3 regions of the Lysinibacillus sp. FSL K6-0102 genome follow, and region 2 is predicted to be linked to each of the others. Evidence: riboswitches for the same ligand, from Rfam matches in the RefSeq annotation. Region 2 holds a riboswitch; each other region holds the start of a gene.

The links. Region 2 has a riboswitch for cobalamin ahead of NYE73_RS12075 (hypothetical protein). Riboswitches for the same ligand answer to the same signal wherever they lie in the genome.
Region 1: linked by a shared signal. The riboswitch ahead of NYE73_RS02725 (ABC transporter substrate-binding protein) and the one ahead of NYE73_RS12075 (hypothetical protein) in region 2 are both predicted to bind cobalamin.
Region 3: linked by a shared signal. The riboswitch ahead of metE (5-methyltetrahydropteroyltriglutamate--homocysteine S-methyltransferase) and the one ahead of NYE73_RS12075 (hypothetical protein) in region 2 are both predicted to bind cobalamin.

The regions. Positions count from the first base shown of each region.
Region 1 covers NZ_JBBOPH010000001.1:570,123-576,130, reverse strand. The annotation lists gene NYE73_RS02735 (adenosylcobinamide amidohydrolase) at 1-1,456, opposite strand, end outside; gene NYE73_RS02730 (FecCD family ABC transporter permease) at 1,453-2,454, opposite strand; gene NYE73_RS02725 (ABC transporter substrate-binding protein) at 2,451-3,419, opposite strand; cobalamin riboswitch at 3,556-3,738, opposite strand; gene NYE73_RS02720 (acyl-CoA dehydrogenase family protein) at 3,796-5,463, opposite strand; gene NYE73_RS02715 (class I adenylate-forming enzyme family protein) at 5,465-6,008, opposite strand, start outside.
Region 2 covers NZ_JBBOPH010000001.1:2,378,743-2,384,750, reverse strand. The annotation lists gene NYE73_RS12080 (elongation factor G) at 1-1,030, shown strand, start outside; gene NYE73_RS12075 (hypothetical protein) at 1,148-1,903, opposite strand; cobalamin riboswitch at 2,130-2,313, opposite strand; gene NYE73_RS12070 (GNAT family N-acetyltransferase) at 2,525-3,292, shown strand; gene NYE73_RS12065 (PH domain-containing protein) at 3,455-3,835, opposite strand; gene NYE73_RS12060 (hypothetical protein) at 3,937-4,215, shown strand; gene NYE73_RS12055 (methyl-accepting chemotaxis protein) at 4,462-5,706, opposite strand; gene aspA (aspartate ammonia-lyase) at 5,866-6,008, opposite strand, start outside.
Region 3 covers NZ_JBBOPH010000001.1:2,546,674-2,552,681, reverse strand. The annotation lists gene metE (5-methyltetrahydropteroyltriglutamate--homocysteine S-methyltransferase) at 1-1,936, opposite strand, end outside; cobalamin riboswitch at 2,111-2,290, opposite strand; gene NYE73_RS12875 (Lsa family ABC-F type ribosomal protection protein) at 2,853-4,334, shown strand; gene NYE73_RS12870 (hypothetical protein) at 4,366-4,785, opposite strand; gene NYE73_RS12865 (DUF3888 domain-containing protein) at 4,876-5,286, shown strand; gene NYE73_RS12860 (hypothetical protein) at 5,335-5,616, shown strand; gene NYE73_RS12855 (DinB family protein) at 5,644-6,008, opposite strand, start outside.

The DNA of each region.
Region 1 (6,008 bases), 1.8 Mb from region 2:
ACTGGTTTTTATAATTCCTAATCGCCTGAACTGTTGTTTCATAGACACCCTTTGCAATCATTTTACCAACTTCCGTAATTGGGCCACCATACAGCATTTCTTCTCCTTTTTGAGTTGCAGCAATTAACAGACTATCTGTAGCAGTACCTGTTGCAATTGTTCCACTCCGCTCATCACGAATATTTTCTGATTGCAACGCCTTTGTTTTTGCCTCAGTTGCTGTCATCAATGCCTGAAAAAATGCCTCTTCCGATAAACAACCATTAACGATAACCCATGTATTAATAGTACCAATATATGGATCATCTTGTCTTTCATGTACTCGAGATACATCAACTGCATTGCCTACGCCAGCTGTTACAGCTACGATTATACTGCCAAAAGGTGCTGAAAATTCATTGATGGCCACTAGAGCTGTTGGTACTGCTGTTAGCATAACAACAGTATTTGTAGATGAAAAATTTTCCCTTTTCAAAAATTCTTTAACTTCTCGTTTCACATCGCTAATGACATAATCACCAGGAACTGAGCGATTTAATAAGCAATTATGCCAGCCAATACCTGGGTTATGAACTGCAGAAGATACGGTCTTCAGAGGAAGCTCTGATTGAAGTTGGATATATTGTTCAGTTATCGTAAAGTGCTCTTTTTTGATGACAGCTCGCTGCTGATAGTCTGTAGCTGCGGGCATCATTGTAATTTGAGGTTTTGGTATTTCAGGGTGAGCATATGTAGTCACCCGTGCTTGATAAACTTCTTCAATTTGGGAGGCAATTAATACTTCATGTGGTGCACCAAGTGCTCTCATTTGTCCGCTTTCCATCAGCAATAATTCATCACAATAAAGAGAAGCTAAATTCATATCATGTAGTACCATAACAACTGTTAAACCGCACTCCATGGCTTCCTTCCGCACCATATCTAAAATTTGACGTTGGTGGGCAATATCTAAATGATTAGTTGGTTCATCGAGTAATAGTATTTCTGCAGTTTGAGCTAAGGCTTGTGCTACAAATACTCTTTGTTGTTCACCACCAGATAAAAATTCCATTGGTGTATCCTCATATCGCTTTACACCTGTTTGTAGCATAGCATGTTGCACAGCCTGTTCATCCTGTTCGGACCAACTCGAGAAAAAGCCTGTTTGGTGTGGGTAGCGCCCCAGTGAAACTGCCTCTCTCACACTGTTTGAGAAAGCATTTGCATGAAGCTGTGGTAATACAGCCATTTTTTTCGCCAAAGCACGAGCATTATAAGAAAGAATATTTTGTCCATCAATCAAAATGGTTCCAGCAGTAGCTGGTAAAATACCACTCACTACTTTTAATAATGTGGATTTCCCGCTACCATTCGGCCCTAGAATGCCAAGAATTTTTCCTTTTTCAACAGTAAAACTAATGTCCCTGACGATTGGTACATCTTCATAGCCACCTGATAGATGTTCAACAACAATCATGCCCGTACCCCCTTGCTTCTTCGCTGCTTATAAAAAATATAGGAGAAAACAGGTGCTCCAATAAATGCCGTAATAACACCAATTGGTAGCTCTCTTGGCACAATGATTGTTCGTGCTACTAAGTCGCAAATAATGAGTAATGTTGCACCATTGAAAAAAGATAATGGTAATAAGTGGCGATGATCAGAACCCCAAATCATCCTTGTCATATGCGGCACCACTAATCCTACAAAGCCAATTGTGCCAGAAACCGCTACAGCCGCTCCAGTTAACATGGAGCCACCTGCTAATATCAAATATTTACTGCGCTTTACATTAACACCTAAATGTTTTGCTCGCTCTTCACCATACAACAAGACATTTAATTCTCGTCTTTGTGTCCATAGCATAATTGAACCAACAATCACAAAAGGAATGATCATTTGGACATATGGCCAACCACGCATCGAAACAGAACCAAGTAGCCAGCCTATTACCTGACGTAATTCTTCACCAGATAAGGCAATCATTAATGAAATGAGGGAACCTAAAAATGAACTAAAAATAACGCCTGTTAATATCAACGTTTCCATTTTTAATGAGCGGTCTACGAGTCTAGCAAAGCTCATAACAACTACCATCGTAATGATAGCACCAATCATACTGAAGATTGGCAGCGCATACAAACCGACAACAGGTATAGAAATACTAAAAAAGATCGTTAAAACAGCACCAACAGAAGCTCCTGACGAAACCCCTAGTGTATATGGATCTGCTAATGGATTTTTTAATAAACCTTGGAAAGCTGCTCCAGCAATAGCTAGAGATGCGCCTACTAGTCCCGCTAATAACACGCGAGGCAAACGAATTTTCCAAAAGATATTGGCGGCTGTTTCATCAACCGCCTTATTCCACAATACTTCTAATGGAATATGAACCGAGCCTATCGCTACGCCACACCAGATGCTAATAAGAAGAAGCGTACATGTTAATGTATAGGCTAGTGCTATTTTTTTCACTTAAATACCTCAGGATAGATTGCTTTTGCTAATTCTTCTAGACCTTCAGCTAAACGTGGCCCTTGACGACTTGTCGTACTTTCATCTACCTGCACAATCGCATTATTTTTTACGGCATTAATCGTATCAAAGCCCGCACGTTTTGGTATTTTCATTAAAATATCTGGTACATAATGATATGTCACCACGATGACATCTGGATTTTTTGCGATAATTTGTTCTGCATCAATTTTATACCAATTATCGCCATCTACAGCTACATTCTCTGCATTGATCATTTCAAGCATCGCGTTCATAAATGTACCATTGCCAGCTGTATAAATATCTGGCTCATCTGATGCTTCAACTAACACTTTTTTGGGTTCAACATCCTTGACTTTAGACAAAACTTCTTCTACTTTTGCCTTCATATTAGCAACAATTTTTTCTGCCTCTGGCAATTTCCCTGTAGCACGTCCAAGTTGCTCAATTGTTGTATATGTTTCATTAAAGTCTTGTGCATTTTTTACAACAAATACTTTCAAACCTGCTGATTCAAGCTGTGCAATAGCCTCTTCTGAAAGAGACATGCTAGATTCGTGTGAAAAAACGATATCTGGTTTTAAGGCAATAATTTTTTCAATATCGTATTCCATACCGCCAACCTTATCCTTCTCAGCTGCCTCTGGCGGATAATCGTCGTTGTCCGTAACACCAACTATTTCATCATTTAAACCTAGTCCAAAAAGGATTTCAGTATTACTCGGAATAAGTGAAACAATTTTCTCAGGAGGTGCTTCAAGTGTAATGTCCTTACCAAGGGCATCTGTTATCGTCATTGGGAATGTTGCTTCATCCACCTGGGCCGTTTCTTGCTGTGTTTGCTGCTCGTTAGATGGTTTGTTATCTTTTGCTTCCTGCCCACAAGCAGCTAGCAAGCCTACTGCTAAAAATGCTGATAATCCTATTTTCCAAAATTTCTTCATGTGAATCCTCCTTCGTTGATCCGTGCGACATTTCGCTTTACTCTACATCAAAATAAAACCCCTCATCTTTGATCGATGAGGGGGCAAAATCGCACCAAAAAACTGATACAAAATCCACCACCCTATCCTCGTAGGTTGTCATGTCGTTATAAAGGCAGGTCTCCTGGCTAGTGCTACTTGCGATTTTTCAAGCCTTCCCGAAATCTTCAGTGGCATCATTTGAAAAAACTCACACTTACAGTGGCGGGACCGCATCGGAATTACACCGATTTCCCTTTTCACTTTACTTAAGTAAAGAACCTTTATAATATTCAGTTGATTTCATTATACATGAAAATGAAAAAAGTCGCCTCCATTCAAGACGACTCCCCGGCCATTATACAATTTCAGAAAAGTATTGGACTGTTTTCATTTGAGCACCCATTTCTCTTAATGACCATGTCTGTTCTAAATAAACGTCTGCTAGTTTTTCATATTTCCCACCAAATTTATGTGCCCACTCAACCGCTATGACACTTTCATAAAGGTGAGCCATTTTTTCCGCCATACCTTTAGCTTCAAAAGTTTTCGTTGCCTCGTCTAAAGCGCTAAAAATTTGCAGTTTCACAGACATATTCGCCAATTGTTCTTTAACGATTTGTACTAGTAAGCTGTCAGCTAATTTGTCTAATCGTTCCTCCATCTCCTGTACAAACAGTTCATGAGCATGAAACTTATCTACTAAACGAATGAGTTCTAAGGCCAAAATATTAGCCGTCCCCTCCCACACCGTTAACACTTGGGCGTCTCTTAATAAGCGGGGCGTTACAAAGTCTTCTATATAGCCATTACCTCCGTGTAATTCAATTGCCTCACTAGCATAATGAACAGCTTGCTCTGCTGTTTCCTTTTTCATAATGGCAATATATAAACGATTCATAATAAGATCTTGCTGAGTTCCCTGTCCACTTGTCACTTTATCGTATAATTGGATAAGGTCAAAAACTGTCGCTACTTCCACGTGCAACTTAGCTGCAAATTTCCCTAAAGTATCCTGAATCATAGGGTACTGTGTTAAGGGCTTGCCAAATGCATGTCGATTGCTTACATAATGTTTTGCCTCTAAGAAGCCGCGACGCATAATACCAATTGAAGCGACTGCATTACAAATTCTAGAGAGATTTAGTGCTTCTAGCATATAATAAATCCCTTTATTTTGCTCCCCTACAACATAGGCAAGTGTACCATCAAATTCTACCTCACCAGAGGGAACTGCCCGAACGCCTAGCTTATCTTTCAGTCGGCGAATACGTAGATGATTTGTTGTTCCATCTTCTTTGCGCCAAGGAACTGCAAACAATGTTAAGCCTTTGGAACCTGCTGGCGCACCTTCTAGACGTGCCAATACCATCGCTACACCACACATGCCCGCATTGGATGCAAAATATTTTTCACCATATAGACGATAAGCAGTGCCATCCTTTCTCGCCTCCACCACATTTGCACCTACGTCAGAGCCCCCTTGACGTTCTGTTAAAAAGGTCGCACCTTCATATAAATCTGTGTCACCTGTTGCACACACATGTGGTAAAAAACGCTGCTTTACCTCTTCATCTGCATAATGATCTAATAGATAGGCAGTTGCCATTGTCAATGTTACCGGACAATAAAAACCGGGCTCTGCATGTGATAGCAAATAACCTTGTGCAAAGCTATAAACATAATTCCCCTTGTGTCCTAGCTGCGGAATATGCTTGTGTACATAGCCTACAATCCCAGTATTATATGTCTCTTCAATCGTTTTTTTATAGCCATCATTAACCCAAACCTCCGATATCTCTTCACCATAGGCATCATATCTTTGAAGGCGAGGCTCACCCTGTCGATCTGTATGCTTTGCCCTCGTATCAATATCACCTGCACATAGCTCACCAAAATTTGTTAACTCTCGTTGGGCATAGGATAAAAACTCTTTATCTAACATCATTTCTACTATTTTTTGAAGCGTGTCATCTTCAGTAAAAAAGTTCGTAGTACGCATTGCTTCTTGTTGTAATACTTTCATGCTATCTCACCTCTTGCCCCTTTAAATTTTGTTTTAATATTTTGCCTGATGCATTGCGTGGTAGCGCTTCTACTTTTTCAAAAATACGTGGTATTTTAAACTTTGCAAGATGCTCCTCTAAATAAGCTTTCAAAGCTTCCTCATGGATGTCTTGTTTAGCAGAATACACCGCCTTTACAGTTTCCCCCCATTGCGGATGTGGTACACCAATTACCGCAACCTCGAATATACCTTCAAAGCTCAATAAACAATCTTCAATTTCTTTCGGATAAATGTTGACACCTCCCGAAATAATGACATCCTTTTTACGATCTACGATCCAAATAAAACCATCTTCATCCTTGCGAGCTAGATCTCCTGTTTTTAACCAACCATCAATAAAGGCTTCATTAGTAGCTACTTCATCCTTATAGTAGCCGAGCATGTTGCCCTCACCCAACAAGACAATTTCCCCCACTTCGCCTACATTTACATCTTCTCCACTGTCATTCACAATACGCAACTCTGTGCCAAGTGGCGCCCGCTGACCAATACTTCCTGCCTTT
Region 2 (6,008 bases):
CGCTGTCAAAGGACTGAGCCAGGCAAACATTGGGGATCGAATCGGTACAACGATGCTATCACAGCCCTATGAGCTTGTCCCAACCTTACAGGCAAAGGTTCAATATGAGGGTGATCAGCATATCAAGGAAGTGCTACAGATTTTCCGTTTACTCGAAGCAGAAGAGCCGTCCTTGCGTGTGGTCTGGCAGGAAAAATTTCAGGAAATCCATGTGCATATTATGGGTGCCATTCAATTGGAGGTCCTGACAGAGGTATTAATGACGCGTTTTTCATTAGCTGTCTCCTTTGGTGAGCCGCAAATTTTATACATGGAAACCATTGCGACGACCGTAACGGGCTATGGTCATTTCGAGCCCCTCAAGCATTATGCAGAAGTTCATTTATTAATGGAGCCAAATCCACGTGGAACAGGTAATACCTTCACCAATGCCTGTCATGCCGATCATTTATCTGTAGGCAATCAGCGCCTTGTTGAAAAGCATCTGTTTGAGCGTGACCATCATGGGCTACTGACAGGCTTCCCTGTAACAGATATTCATTTTACACTTCTAACAGGTCGCGGGCACAATGAACATACATCGGGGGGAGATTTCCGTGAAGCCAGTTTCCGTGCCCTGCGTCAGGGGCTGGAGCAGGCACAAAATGTTCTACTTGAACCCTATTATCGCTTTAAAATGAAAGCTTCAAACGACTTTATCGGTCGTATGATGACTGATATTCAGCAAGCAGCAGGCACGTTCGATGACCCGATTTTATCCGAAACGGATGTTATCCTAACAGGTCGTGCACCTGTTGCCACTTTAATGAGCTACAGCACAACCTTTGCCGCCTATACAAATGGGAAAGGTGCACTCACACTCCAATTTGATGGCTATGATGTGTGCCATAATACAGAGGATGTGATTGCACAGATTGGCTACGATAAAAATGCCGACCCTGAGTATAGTTCCTCTAGTATCTTTTGTGCTAAGGGCAAAGGATATTCGGTTCCATGGCAAGAAGCACAGGCAGCCATGCATTGCCTGTAGGATGGGATGAGCCTGCTCGCTTCGGGTATTTCCGCGGGTATTTCTTTCTTGGGCATAAATATATCTCTACCCTGCCATAAGATATTACAAGCCCTCCAAAAAATGGAGGGCTTGTTTTTATAGTGCACCGACAGCTTTCTTTGTTGGATTGTCCAACAAATATGCGGGTTCAACTATTACATAGTCATGCTTGTTCGTAAAATCAATTAGTACCTTACCAGGTTGACTTTTTAATAGTTGTAGATGATCAATTAATTGCAGTAAAAGCTCGTGACCGTTGCCACGTGGATGCCAGTTGAAATGATAATCATTTAACGCTTGCACCGCTTCAATAAATTGGGCATATTCCTGCTGCACAAATGCAATGAGTTTGTCATGATGAGATGCTAAATCATATAAATATGTTTCGTAAAAGCGCATGACAATCGAGCATAATAAGTCATTGACACGAGCGGCACTTAAAACAGGCTTTGGCTCCAATGATAGACGGTCGAGGTTGGGCTTTGCGCGTGTAGAATCAATGCGCGTAATTAAGTGATACGCTTCTCCGTTGACCTCATAGACAATCGGATTGGTCGGCATGTACATCATAAAACTATTCGTCTTTGTTTTTAGTTCATCTGCTATGGCTGCTTTCGCTAAAAGATGACCGTCCACATCCCCATTTTGTATCCAAATAATTTCTTTATTATATAAGATTTGCTCAAAGAAGCGATCATTACGAATCAGCTTCGTTGCTAATAATTGATCGATCAGAGACTCGACCACCATTCTTGTTTTCGCTTTCTTGGCAACTTCTGTGCGTGGTTGCTTACAAATGTTCAGATCTTCATAAGGCGTTTCCAACGTTGTCGTTACATGAATATTTGTCATACGTGCATCCCCTTTGCGTACATATTTTCAAAACAAAAAGGACTCCCTACTTTTGAGGAAATCCTTCATTTTATCTTCTTTCATCACACAATGCCAAACAAACCCTAAGTATGTGTGAACGAGTTCGATTGTGAACCCTTTCATTTACTATGGGCGTTTGACGTACTGTGACGAACAGAGCATTCTGTTTTGTCAACATGCCACCTCCTATTCCTCGTAGGTTTATGGTGTGTACTCGTAACAGGCAGGTATCCTGACTCATGATCATCGCTTCTTTTCTCCTTCCCGTCCAAAGACAGTGGATACTGAAAAGTCGCTCACATTTACAGTTGCGGGACAGTGTCGGATTCGCACCGACTTCACTTTTAAGCAAATTGCACGCAATTTACACCTATTACTACACGCTATTCAGTTGTCATAGGAATGAGTATATGCACATTCCTATTAGATTACTAAAATCAATTGTAAAGTAGTGTTTTTCTAAAGTCAAATATCACAATATTTTCCAAACTACTAATAAAGTTATAGCGGGATATAAAAAAGGTGAACTGCGTATTTTTTATCTTTCATTGACTTTATAATGAAAGATAGTGAACTTCTAATAGGGGAAGGATGAAAAATATGAAAACAAGTCAACAATTAGTAACGAGTAATTTAGAGGAAAAAATGAAACTATTTACTCGAGCCGTTTCTGGACAAATTATAGAGGAAGCTCATTTTGTCATAGCCAATACAAATATTCCAACTGATACATTTAATTTGTTAGTAGCGAAATCGCCTATAATTCATAAGGAAAATCATCTTAAACAAAGGATTAATCATTTCATTGTGAATAAACTTCCCTTCAGCACGTGGGTGGATGCCAACTATCTAAGCGATGATTGGCTACAACTGATAAAAGACTGCAATTTACAGGAAGCTGAACGAAATATGATGATGAAGCTTGACCATACACTTCACACAGGTCCACGAATTTCCAATTATCTTACCATCACAGAAGTAAGTAACAAGGAAGAGCTTCTACAATATAAGGAAGTTTTTCTAAGTTTATTTGGAGAAACAGCAGAAAGAGATGCATTAGAAATTTACTTTCATCAATTCTCACAGGAAAAACTAGCATCAAATGCTCGCATGTTTATTGGTTGTATAAAGGAAGTACCTATCGCTACGGGATTATTAATCGACAGTAAACATAGCTATGGGATTTATGATGTGATGACAAAAGATGCGTATAGGGGCAAGGGTTATGGCAGTGAGATGTTTCAATTCCTACTCAGTCAAACAATCGATAAGCAAAAGCCCGTAGTCTTACAGGCATCAGAGGATGGAAAAAATATTTATAAACGCTTCGGGTTTAAAGAAGTCGGAGAAATGATTGTATTTGAATAAGACTTCGCCAAGGCGCTCTTATTTACACTTGACAGTATTTTCGAGCTTACCGTAATCATGAAGCCGACTTAAAATCCCTTACGCCGTCCTCTTCTGGCACGACAAAAAAGCCTCGCATATTTGCGGGCTTTTGGTTGTGCACATGTACTATTAGCACCTTCATTACGTCCCCAACACATACTGTGCTAAGACGCTTTGCACCTTATAAATATTTGTCGCCTTATTGAAGTTTTTTTGAATCGGTAATGAACTGCCAGACACCCATATTTTGAGCTCTGCATCTAAATCAAATGTTCCAGCTGTTTCTACTGAAAAATGCACGATATTTTTATAGGGAATAGAATGATACTCCGTTTTCTTGCCAGTCACTCCTTGCTTATCGATGAGGATCAATCGTTTATTGGTAAAAATAAACGTGTCTCTAATAATTCTATAGGCGTTCTTGACTGTCTCATTTGGAATTAATAAATCATGGACCTCCTCCTGTAGTTTTTCTAAATTCACCTCACTTGCATTGCCGATCAATCCATCAAATAAGCCCACTATCTGTCCCCTTTCGCTCTCGTTTATTTAATGTATTACAAAGAAGTGAGGGCTACGACAGGAAATGGTGGTATTATTTTGCCTATTGAGGGGGTGAGTGGTTGCGAATAATGATAGTTGCTTTAGTGTCTCTACTAGCCGTTGTTTTACTAGGATGTAATGAAAAACCAGATGATGATTTAGCTAAGGTCAGCATTTCTAATCGTGCTGAATTTGGCAAGATAAACCGTGATTTTAGTAAAAAATATCAGGATGAAGAATTACTTACACTATTCCAACAAGCCATTGCAACAGCTGTCAAAAACGAGGGTACCGTCAATATGGCTTCACCAGAACATAATGTACAAATAGTGGACAAGGCAGGAAACAAATATGGCTAGCATCTTTGGTTAGGTGATAAAGGTCAAAACAGTAGTTTGATGCATGTCTAGGATACGCATACGATCTACACACTATCTGAGGAGTTCACTGGGAAACTAATTGCGCTGGTTCGACCATAAAAACACTTTCCATGTATTCTAGGAAAGTGTTTTTATGGTCAATTAGTGCCATTGTGCGGCTTTTCGTAGTATTGATGAAAAGGCTTATTTAGGGCTTAAAAACCTAGCAACATACCTTTTCATTGCCTAAACCTGAAACTGGTTAGTTAACTTTTGTAAGTTATCCGCTTGGACACTTAAATCCTGTGTGACATGATTAACTGCTTGCATTGAGGCTGTTTGCTCATCCATTGAATGTAAAACAGCTTCTGTATAATTCGATAGCTTGCCCATGCCAGCTGCGATGGTTGTCACAGTGGATGCCACTTCATTGGCGCTACTTGAAAGCTGCTCAGCTGTCGTCGAAATATCCTCCAGCTGACTTGTCATCTGACTAACATGCTGTGAAATTGTGCCAAATGATTTTGTCGCTTCGTCAATGACATACACTCCTTGTTGAACATTTTTCAAATCATCTTCTACTGATGAGGCTACTTGTTTTGTATCACTTTCTATTCCTACAACTAAATCCACAATTTGCGTAGCAGAGTGCTTTGATTGTTCTGCTAATTGACGCACTTCTTCAGCTACAACGGCGAAGCCTTTACCATGCTCACCAGCGCGTGCTGCTTCTATGGCCGCATTTAATGCTAGTAGATTTGTTTGATCTGTAATGGTAGTAATCATATCTGTCATTGATTTAATATCTGACATTTTAAGGGATAATTGCTGCATCAATCCACTTGTTTTTTCTGTTGAAGAGGAAATAAATTGCATTTGCTCTTTTGCCACATGTAAAATATTTGCACCATTTCCTGCTATCTCGCTAGCATCTTTCGCATGCACAAACACATCTTGTGTGGCTACTGTAATTCGCTCAATGCCATCAACGGTTTCTTGCATAGATTTAGCACTATCATTAGCCGATTGTGCTGCTTGCTTCAAGCCCTCTGACGTCTTCTCCATTTGTTGATCTACTTCTTCCACAGCAAGTGTAATTTCATTCGTACTCGCAGATAATTCCTCGATGCTTGCTGATAAATCTGTAGAGCTGTGCGCAATTTTTTGTGTCATTGTTCGTAATTGTTCCTGCATCTCTAAAAAGGATTGTGCTAGTTGAGAAATTTCACCATTATCACGAACCTCAATGACAACGGTATCTAATTGACCTGCCGTAATTCCTTGTGCAGCCTCTGTGATTTGTTTGATAGGCTGTATCACTTTGTAGTGGACATACACTGTGTAAGATAGTGTAATAGCGATGCCTACAATCGTTAACACGGTAGAAAACCAATCTAATGTCGTTACATTGGCTAAATCGATAAATAAAATAACGATCATTAAAACATTTAAAACGGAAAAGCCAAGTAAACTCTTTTTTCGTAAACTCATTACAAATTCCCCCAACTAAAATATGTCTTCCATACCATTATTATAGTTGAATAATCCTAAAATACATAAGGATACGCTCTATTTTATATGAGAAAAGGTCTACAAAAAAAGACTATAGACAGCCTTTTAGGGCATGTCTACAGTCCATCATTGCTCGTTTTATTTTAATTTCATGATACTAGAACCCGCAATACCTGGGTGTGTCATTTCATATGGATCTAAAATTAAGTCTAATTGTTCTTTTGTGAGGACGCCTTCTTCAATGCAAAGCTCACGAATTGAACGACCTGTTAAAATAGCTT
Region 3 (6,008 bases), 170 kb from region 2:
GTGTATGGATTTGTGTTTCATCTTTGACACTAGATGTCGCAAGCTTAAAGGAATTGACAGCCCACTCTAAGTAAGCCCCCCATTCCTCCTTTCTAAGCGGTAAACCTTCTCTTAACGCTGGCTCGTCCACTTGAATAATTGATATACCTGCGTTTTCTAGTGCTTCCACCTCTTTACGGAGTGCTAATGCAATTTGATAAGCGACATCTTTACGGGACAAATCATCTCGCACAAAGGACCAATTTAATATTGTTACTGGCCCTGTCAGCATGCCTTTTACAAATCGCTTCGTTAGGCTTTGGGCATAGGCGGATTCTTTTACGGTAATTGGTGAAGCCCATGCAACATCTCCATAAATGATCGGAGGCTTCACACAGCGTGATCCATATGAAACAACCCACGCTTTCTCTGTAAAGGCAAAGCCAGTCAGCTTTTCACCGAAATATTCGACCATATCTGTACGCTCAAATTCACCATGAACAAGTACATCGATATCTAATTCCTCTTGTATGGAGATCCAGCGCTTTGTTTCGTCTTCTAAAAATGTTTCATAGGCTTCATTCGATAATTGATTCTTTCGCCACGCATTACGATTTCTTTTCACTTCATCTGATTGCGGGAAGCTACCGATTGTAGTTGTTGGAAACAGCGGTAATCCTAAGGCTTGTTGTTGGATCGTTTGTCGCTTCGTAAAATTACTGTGTCGTTCAAAATCTTGCTTTGTCACAGTTTGAACGGCTTGATGAATTAACTTATTTTGGCGGATTGGATGATTTTTTAGAGCCTCAATCGCCTTCATACTTTCTGAAAAATTATGTTGTAAGGAACCATCTTTATCTCGTCTATATTTAGTCAGCCCCGTGATTTCTACGATTTTCTCATCTGCGAAGGCCAGAGACTGCTTTAAAACAGGGTCAAGTTCATTTTCAAGAGAGGTTGTGATTGGAACGTGCTGTAGGTTACTTGATGGTTGAATCCATAGTTCAGCAGCATGACTTAGCTGTTCAATGGCTTGAATTGTCGCATTGACCTCCGCCAGGTTTGAACGCCAAATATCACGGCCATTCACTACCCCTATTCCTAATACTTTATCCTGCGGGAAACCAAATTGACGAAGTGACGCCATATTTCCTTTATAGCCATGAACAAAGTCCAAACCGAATCCTTGAACAGGCAATGTACTTAATGCTTCATAGGCACTTAAAGCTTCGAAATAAGTCTGTAGCATTATTTTAGCCTCAGGAACGGCAGTGGCTAACTGGTCATACATTTCTTTCACCAGCTTTATCTCTGCTGGATCAAGTGTTAAGACGAGGGATGGCTCTTCTAGCTGAATCCAAGTGGCACCTGCATCCACTAATTCTTTTAATACCTGCGTATAGAGTGGTAATAAAGCTAATAAGTACTCAACCTGTGTTAATTTGTTGTAGCCTTTCGTTAACTTATAAAATGTATAGGGACCAATTAGTGTCGGCTTCGCAATGATACCGAAAGTTTCCTTCGCCTCTAAAAAGTCGGCTAACACTTTATTTTCTGTTAGTTGTAAGGCTTGTCCCTCATACTCTGGAACAATGTAGTGATAATTTGTATTAAACCATTTTGTCATTTCACTAGCTACGGCTGTTTTGTCTCCTCTTGCTACACTGAAGTAGGTATGAAAATCGACTTTACCACCTTGCCAGTTAAAGCGCTTTGGAACTAAACCAAACATCAAAGCTGTATCTAACATTCTATCGTAAAACGTAAAGTCGCCAACTGTCACCATATCGATTCCAAGTTGCAGCTGCTTGTTTATTCTTGATAAACGGATTTTCTTTAATTTTTCCTCAAAGTCCTCCTCAGAAAGTTCATTGCGCCAAAATGCTTCTAGTGCTTTTTTCCATTCGCGTTCCTCCCCTATATAGGGATAACCGATCAATGTACTTGTATAGTTCATGTTTTTAAGCTCCTTTTTTAGAAAAAATAAAAAGCCATTCTCCTATTAGGAAAATGGCTGCATGTTAAAATTAATAATGCTAAAACAATACGAAAAAGTATCTACTTTCGCATAAACGTTATCGCACAGTGCCTATTTGGTCACTTTTCACCACCTATTTCCACGTAGGTATTTGGTGTGTACTAGAAATTGGCAGGTCTCCTGGCTTTCCATCAACACGCCTCACAGCCTTCCCAGTTTCCCCAGTGGCATTTGTGATTTGCTCCGAATTACAGTTGCGGGACAGCGTCGGATTTGCACCGACTTCCCTTTTAAGCCAAACTTTCATTTGGCACCAAGTCTTACACAATATTCAATTATGCTCCTACTATAGCACATATTTCAGAATAGTAGAAATTATTTTTCAACTATTATATAAATTATTTCTATAAATATTATAGGAATTATTGTATAGTACTAAGTGAAAATAAGGTTACATTGTATTCTGTAAAAAAATTTGTTACTATAAAAAGACAATTATGAGAGGACTGATGAATGGACAATGAAGAACTAAACTATATTTTTATTTGAATTGAATGATTTCAAACACAAAATATAGGGTTAGTCTATCCATTTTTAACTATCAGTTTGCATTTTATTTGTCATGACAAATGGCAAATCACATTTATTCAGAGAAAGACTAATCCTTCCAATGCACAATTGGAGGGATTTTTTCTTGCTTTCATAGTTGATTTTGTACCTTTCATTTACCCATAAAGGAGAGGAAAAATATGAGCGATTCAAAAACTATTGTAACGCATGTAACACTCCGTATAAGTCGTTAATATCCATCTGCTTATACGGAGAAATCAACCATAGATGGATAGACCGACTTTGTATGAAAAGTAAACTGTTGCAATACAAAGGAGGAATTATCATGTCCATGATACAAGTACAAAACCTAACTTTTTCTTATCCAAGCAGCTTTGACAATATTTTTGAGAATGTCAACTTTCAAATCGATACGGATTGGAAACTTGGATTTATCGGTAGAAACGGACGAGGTAAAACAACATTCTTTCAGTTGTTATTAGGAAATTATGAGTATAGCGGAAAAATCATCTCTTCTGTAGACTTCACTTATTTCCCCTATCCAGTTTCTGATCCAAATAAATATACCCATGAAATATTTGAGGAAATTTGTCCTCAGGCAGAAGATTGGGAATGTCTACGTGAAATAGCTTACCTACATGTAGATGCGGAGGTCATGTATCGTCCTTTTAAAACATTATCCAATGGCGAACAAACAAAGGTGCTGCTTGCTGCGTTGTTTTTGACAGAGGGTCAATTTTTATTAATTGATGAACCAACCAATCACCTAGACACGGATGCACGAAAGACGGTTTCCGATTATCTTCGCAGGAAAAAAGGATTTATTTTAATTTCACATGACAGAAGCTTTTTAGATGGCTGTGTTGACCATATCCTATCGATCAATAGAGCCAATATTGACGTTCAAAGTGGAAATTATTCTTCTTGGAAGTTAAATTTTGATCGTCAGCAGGAACACGAAGAAGTAACCAATCAACGACTGCAAAAAGATATCGACCGATTAAAACAATCCTCAAAGCGTTCGTCAGGTTGGTCTAATCAAGTGGAAGCCTCCAAAAACGGCACAACCAATTCAGGTTCCAAACTGGACAAAGGCTTTGTTGGACATAAAGCAGCCAAGATGATGAAACGAGCGAAGAACCTAGAATCCAGACAACAAAGAGCTATTGAGGAAAAATCAAAACTGCTAAAAAATGTTGAAAAAACCGAGTCATTGAAAGTAGAGCCATTGGCATATCCATCAAAAGAAATGGTTGTTGTCACGGATGTATCGATTCGGTACGATGACCATATCGTGAATAAGCCTATTAGCTTCAAAGTGGCACAAGGGGATCGAGTTGTTTTAGATGGCAAAAATGGAAGCGGAAAAAGTAGTATGTTAAAACTTATTCTAGGTAATCCCATCCAACATACAGGCTCGATAAAGTTAGCTTCAGGTCTAGTCATTTCCTATGTTCAGCAGGATACATCCCATTTAAAGGGATTGCTATCGGAATTTATTGAAGAGCATGGTATTGATGAGACGTTATTTAAATCAATCCTGCGCAAGATGGATTTTGAGCGTATTCAATTTGAGAAGGATATCTCTCATTATTCTGGTGGGCAAAAGAAAAAGCTGCTGATTGCTAAAAGCTTGTGTGAGAAGGCTCATTTATATATTTGGGATGAACCACTCAATTTTATTGATATCTATTCACGCATGCAGATTGAAGAGCTCATAAAAAGCTCTCATCTCACAATGGTGATTGTTGAGCATGATCAGGCATTTCAACAAACTGTAGCAACGAAAACGATAGCTATGTCATAAAGAGAAGAATCCATTTATGGATTCTTCCTTTTTAATGATATTGAAACCAATGGATCCATTTAGAATTTGTCTCTTTCACGATATATAGCTCACCTAGTGATGCACTTTGCGCTGGCAGTAATCTTGGAAACCTTAATCGAACAAACCAGGAGTGATTAGCCACATTTTCTCCACAGAAGTTCACCGCCATTTTATAGTAATTCTCCTCCATGCCAGTTAATATGGGCATGGGCTTTATCACCTCAATTTGCCACTCCTGATAATCAGGGCTTGAGCCATATACTTTTGGAATGATGTCAGCTAATGCTTGACTAAGCTCGTCTTTGTCTTTCACCGTTGTTTTCATCAATACATCTGGATTTGGACATTTTAAGCCTTCAGGTTCTGACCCCGAAGTAGCTGTTGGAAATAACAAAAGCATACATAAAAAGGGCAGTATTATTTTTCCCATTGTTCAATTCCCTTTCTTTAAAAATGCTCGATAATTTGCTGTGATTGGTGCACTCTATAAAGTATCATCCTGCAGAAAGGTCACTATTCCATGAAAAAATTTGCTTATGTTTTAATGTTTATCTTCACTATGTTCATTCTGCCATGTAAGATTTATGCGCAAAGTGAACAAGCTGATGAGCAACTAATCAGGGACACATTCATTACAATCCTTAATCCATTTATTGAAAAGGAAATTGATCATTACTATGGCTATCCTAAGCAGTATGGCTTGTATGATGTGAAAATTTTAAAAATTGTCAAAGAAAGTCAGTTTAGCTTTAAAGTTAGCGTGGAAGTTACGACCTTTGAGCATGCGCATTCCCCACCCTACAGTAAGGAAATCATTACGTTTGAAGTCAGTCCAACTGGTGTCATCACACTTCGCTATATACATGAGGCAGATGATGTAGAAAAGGCAATAAACGCATTCTATAGGGCAACACTGTTAGATATACAGTAGAGTTTTAAGCTGGACTTAGCATCTTATACTTCCTACCGATACGATCAATTGCAATATCAAGCTGAAATTAATAATGATATGAAATCCCTTGCTATGATTGCAGAGGAAATAGTGACCCATATTTTATTTCCTGAGCGAAAGATTCCCTACAAAAATGTCATAGACCCTGTCACTTTTATCAAGGGTAATATAGGTTATATGCTCTTTAAAAGAGCGGATGGTACAAATGTAAGCTATCAGCTGCAAAAGAAAGACGGCACATGGATCGTAACAGATAAAACAAGTAAGCCAGGTAAGAAAATGGAGGATCTGTTACCGTGGTATATATAGAAAAATGAAGCCAACTGATTCCATCAGTTAGGCTTCATTCTTTAAGAGCGTTTGCATCATACTTTTTATAATTCCCATGTGAAAATTTTCATGGTTCATATGAAAGACAACCATATCACCTAATGTTTTCATACCTAAAAAAGGTTCTTTAAGCGGTTCATGTAGATGTCCTGCACAAGCTTGTTCAATCAGAATTGGTTGTTCCTCTAGGAGTATAATAATTTGATCCATTGTTGGCGGTTGCTCAGTCCAGTTATCTGGTTTACTGCCACTAGGAAACATTACATGATAGGATAGAGGCAAATGCCTTTCTTGTGTAACAGCTGGAAAAATGGTATGATCCCAACCAACTAATAGATGACCAGCATTCCAACGAATATTGTTATGATGTC